Regions from separate parts of the Kluyvera sp. STS39-E genome, predicted to be linked through region 1. Evidence: predicted binding sites of a transcription regulator. Region 1 holds the regulator's gene; the other holds the start of a gene.
The links. The regulator ArgR, encoded in region 1, controls arginine synthesis, uptake and breakdown. The targets are predictions, from matches to a motif close to ANTGAATAAAAATACANT.

Region 1 (2,408 bases):
CAGCTCAGCCGTGGCGTGCCAATGGTCGCCGGTACGGGCCTCAATTACGCGATAGCTGCTAGCACCTTCTTTTTCGGCTTTTGCGGCTAATTCACTACGCATATCCATCGGGGCGCTACCAATCTGTGATACAGAGATGGTACCCATTGGTTGAAGGTTCTGAGCCTGCTGAGCATCAACTTGGTGCACCGCGGCGCTTGCGCCGAAGGATAGTACGGATGCCAGACCAAGGGATGCGATAATCATTGCGCTTTTCATAGTGTTTACTCCTCACCTTATTCTTCAGCGGTGAGAGGATATTCTTTGTGATTCCTGGACCGCTGTGGGTTACTTAATTTATTAACTGCCGACGTATTGCTTCACACTGACTTATTTGTACAGTTCAGCCGTTGCGTGCCAATGGTCACCGGTACGCGCTTCAATAACGCGGTAGGATGATGCACCTTGTTCTTCCGCTTTCTTAGTCAGCATTTCATGCATATCCATCGGAGATGAACCGACAGAACCGATAGAAACGGTGCCGATTGACTGACGGGTTTGCGCCTGATCGCTGTTGATAGAATCAGCGGCAAATGCGCCAAACGAGATAACGGAAAGGATACTTAGAGCAGCAACGGTAGTTTTGATTTTCATGATACTCACCTCGTCGAATTTTTTTGGAGGGCCTTTGTTTTGTGACCCTCATCACGAAATTAAGTATACACTAATCACGAAAAATATTAATACCTGACTAATGGTTTCGCGTGTAATTACATGTCAATAAACGTCATTTTTAGAACAATTACGTATAAAAAAGCGCATATTTTGGCAAAGTGGCTCGGTAATAATGCGTAAAATCAAAAAGATAGATGAATTTGATGTTTTGTGCGATTAAGTCAGGATATATTCACTGCATCTATATGTTTGACCAATGAATCGCACTAAATGCTAACGAAACGGCAGTTGAAGATGTGGCGATTGGGGGAGTACAGCTCCTCTGGGGGACCCAGAGGAGAGAGGAAGGGAATTACAGCTCTTGTTCGAACAGAACTTGGATCGCTTCGAAGAGATCTTTGACGGTAAAGCCTCTAGCTGGAGTGGTAAAGATAGTGTCATCGCCGGCGATGCTGCCGAGGATGCCTTCTGCTTTACCTAAAGAGTCCAGTAGACGAGCAATCAACTGCGCCGCACCCGGGCTGGTATGAATGACGACGACAGAATCGTTGTAATCGATATCCAGCACCAAGTTTTTCAGCGGGCTGGTGGTTGTCGGCACGCCCAGTTCGGCCGGCAGGCAGTAAACCATCTCCATTTTGGCGTTGCGCGTACGTACGGCGCCAAATTTCGTCAGCATACGAGAGACTTTGGATTGGTTGATATTGTCGAAACCATCTTCCTGTAAGGCCTGAACAATTTCGCCCTGAGAGCTAAATTTTTCTTCCTTCAGTAAGGATTTAAAGGCTTTAACTAATTCTTCTTGTTTGGTTGAACTTCGCATAAGTCACCCGAGTATGGTGGTGAAATTAACATTATTATGCATATAGGTGAATTTTTATGCAAACAATTTGCCTGAATTGGCTAATTCAAATAAAGAAAGGCGGAATTTTAGCAAATATTAGGCCTAAGAAACATGCCTATATCACGGGATCTAAATAAGTTAAAAGTAAATGAATTGTTATTAAATTGCTGTTGTTTTACGCAACGTGCTGAGTATATTGTAATCGATAGTTGATGAAAAATTGGTTTCGTAGATAGGCCTTTATTTGGGAGTCATGCGGTGGCGCCAGCAATGCTGTTGGAGAAGCCGCATTCTGTAAGCAATTATATTGTAATTATTTACCTTGTGAATTAAGGTCGCCGCAACGGAGTAAATACAGGTTTCTCCTGCGTTGGTTATGCGGTCCACGACAGGTTGTTGCCTGAATGTCATTAACCATAATAAGGAGTTTAGGATGAAAGTCGCAGTCCTTGGTGCCGCCGGTGGTATTGGCCAGGCGCTCGCCCTACTACTAAAGACCCAACTTCCTTCAGGTTCAGAACTCTCTCTGTATGATATCGCCCCGGTCACGCCTGGCGTGGCTGTCGATCTGAGCCATATTCCGACCGATGTTAAAATCAAAGGCTTCTCAGGTGAAGACGCCACGCCTGCGCTGGTCGGCGCTGACGTTGTCCTGATCTCGGCGGGTGTTGCGCGTAAACCCGGCATGGATCGCTCTGATTTGTTTAATGTAAACGCCGGTATTGTGAAAAATCTGGTGCAACAAATCGCGAAAACCGCGCCGAAAGCCTGCATTGGTATTATCACCAATCCGGTCAACACCACGGTGGCCATTGCTGCTGAAGTGCTGAAAAAGGCGGGCGTGTACGATAAGAACAAACTGTTTGGCGTGACTACGCTGGATATTATTCGCTCTAATACCTTTGTCGCG
Region 2 (2,408 bases), 490 kb from region 1:
CGCCACCCGGCAAAATAACGCACTAAGGTTAAGCCAGATCGGTCATCAGCACCTTCGACCGCCGCTGATAGTTATATAGCTGCTTTTTACTTTCCGGCAGCAATTCCACATCTACCGGCTTAAATCCGCGTTCTTGGAACCAGTGAATGCTGCGCGTCGTCAGCACAAACAGATGATTTAAGCCCATCTGTTTTGCCTGGGCGGCAATACGCTCAAGCAGCACTTCACCACGCGACGAACTGCGGTAGTCTGGATGAACCGCCACGCAGGCCATCTCGCCAATTTTCTCTTCCGGGAACGGATACAGCGCAGCGCAAGCGATGGTGGTGTTATCTCGCTGAATAATGGTGAACTTGTCGATCTCCATCTCCAGCTGTTCGCGCGAACGGCGTACCAGAATTCCCTGTTGCTCAAGCGGGGCAATTAAATCGAGGATCCCGCCGATATCGTTAATGGTTGCGCGGCGAATTTGCTCGGCGCTTTCCATCACAATCTGCGTACCGATACCGTCACGGGAGAACAGCTCCTGCAACAGCGCGCCATCTTCTTGGTAGCTGATTAAGTGGCTGCGACGTACTCCGCTGCGGCAGGCTTTGACCGCACCACGCAGGAAGCGCGCGGTGCCGGAGAGATAGTCGCCTTCTTGTTCCAGCTCTTCAATGCGTGCCTGCGCTTCGTTGGGGAAAAGCTCTGGGACAATCTCGCCATCCTCGTTGTAGACCCCTTGCGATGAGCAAAAGCCAATCATCTTCTCGGCTTTAAGCTTAATCGCCAGTTGGGTAGCTACTTCTTCTGAGGTCAGGTTAAAGCTCTCGCCGGTTACAGAGACCGCCACCGGCCCCATCAGCACGATTGCGCCGTTGTCGAGCTGGCGGTGAATCGCCTCTTCATCAATACGACGAATACGTCCGCTGTGGCAGTAGTCGATACCATCGTCCACGCCCAGCGGCTGGGCGATAATAAAGTTGCCGCTCACCACGTTGATGTGCGCACCCTGGAGCGGGGTGTTGTTGAGGCTCATCGACAGTCGGGCGGTGATATCCAACTGCAGCAGGCCAGCGGCCTGTTTGACCAGTTCCAGCGTTTTGCTGTCGGTTACGCGGATGTGTTTGTGATAAGTCGGCTCGTGGTGATGCTCCGCCAGATTGGCGTCAATCTGCGGGCGCGCACCGTAGACCAGCACGAGGCGAATGCCTAAGCTATGGAGCAGGCCAATATCGCTGACGATACTGGAAAAGTTTTCATGCTCGATGGCTTCGCCGCCAAGCATGATGACAAACGTCTTCCCCCGGTGGGCGTTAATATAGGGGACGGAGTGACGAAACCCCTCTACCAGTTCGGTTCTACGTTCCTTCACCACGGCACAACCCTCAATGCATGATTATTCGTAATTATTGTATTTTTATTCTGTTTTTGGCCGAAAAGCAAGCCGGAATTTGCCTAAGTAGTGGAAAACCTCGCGGCCAATTTCGTTGATCCTACGAATGTTTACCCTTTTATAGATGACAGTTTATTCGCCTTTGGTTAAAGTTTTCGGTCAATCGTATTATGCGTAAACTGAAATTGTTTTTTTTTGCCTGGGATGGAGCATGTCGGGAAGTCAGTCCTTAAGTCGTCGTCGCCTGTTAAAAGGGGCGGGCGCCATGTGGTTATTGAGCGTGAGTCAGGTGGGGTTTGCTGCCGTTAGTCAGGTGGTGGCCGTGCGCATTTGGCCTGCGTCCAGCTACACGCGCGTTACGGTAGAATCCAACCGTGTGATCAAGTATCGACAGTTTGCGTTGAGCAATCCCGACCGCATGGTGGTGGATCTCGAAGGGGTCAACCTGAACTCGGTGCTCAAGGGCATGGGGGCACAAATTCGTGCCGACGATCCCTATATTAAATCGGCACGCGTGGGGCAGTTTGATCCGCAAACCGTGCGCATGGTGTTTGAGCTTAAACAAGATGTAAAACCGCAGCTGTTTGCCCTAGCACCGGTGGCCGGTTTTAAAGAACGTCTGGTGATGGATCTCTACCCGGTCAACAGCAACGATGTCCAGGATCCGCTTCTGGCGCTGCTGGAAGAGTACAACAAAGACGGCCTCGAAAAGCAGGTGCCACCGGCGCAAAGCGGCCCGCAGCCGGGCAAAGCCGGGCGCGATCGGCCGATCGTTATCATGCTTGATCCCGGACACGGCGGTGAAGACTCCGGCGCGGTCGGACTTTATAAAACGCGGGAGAAGGACGTGGTGCTGCAAATTGCCCGTCGCCTGCGCGCGCTGATTGAGAAAGAAGGCAATATGAAAGCCTACATGACGCGCAACGAAGACATTTTTATCCCGTTAAGAGTGCGGGTGGCGAAAGCGCAAAAACAGCGCGCCGATCTTTTCGTCTCCATTCATGCGGATGCCTTTACCAGCCGTCAGCCG

Region 2: argA (amino-acid N-acetyltransferase) is a predicted target of ArgR. The motif match lies at 1,394-1,411, and genes of this name have one in related genera.

The regions. Positions count from the first base shown of each region.
Region 1 is NZ_JBFQGA010000001.1:34,711-37,118, forward strand. Features, by position in the region: gene yhcN-B (DUF1471 family stress response protein YhcN-B) at 1-258, opposite strand, end outside; gene yhcN (peroxide/acid stress response protein YhcN) at 370-633, opposite strand; gene argR (transcriptional regulator ArgR) at 1,007-1,477, opposite strand; gene mdh (malate dehydrogenase) at 1,932-2,408, shown strand, end outside.
Region 2 is NZ_JBFQGA010000001.1:526,686-529,093, forward strand. Features, by position in the region: gene argA (amino-acid N-acetyltransferase) at 29-1,360, opposite strand; gene amiC (N-acetylmuramoyl-L-alanine amidase AmiC) at 1,590-2,408, shown strand, end outside.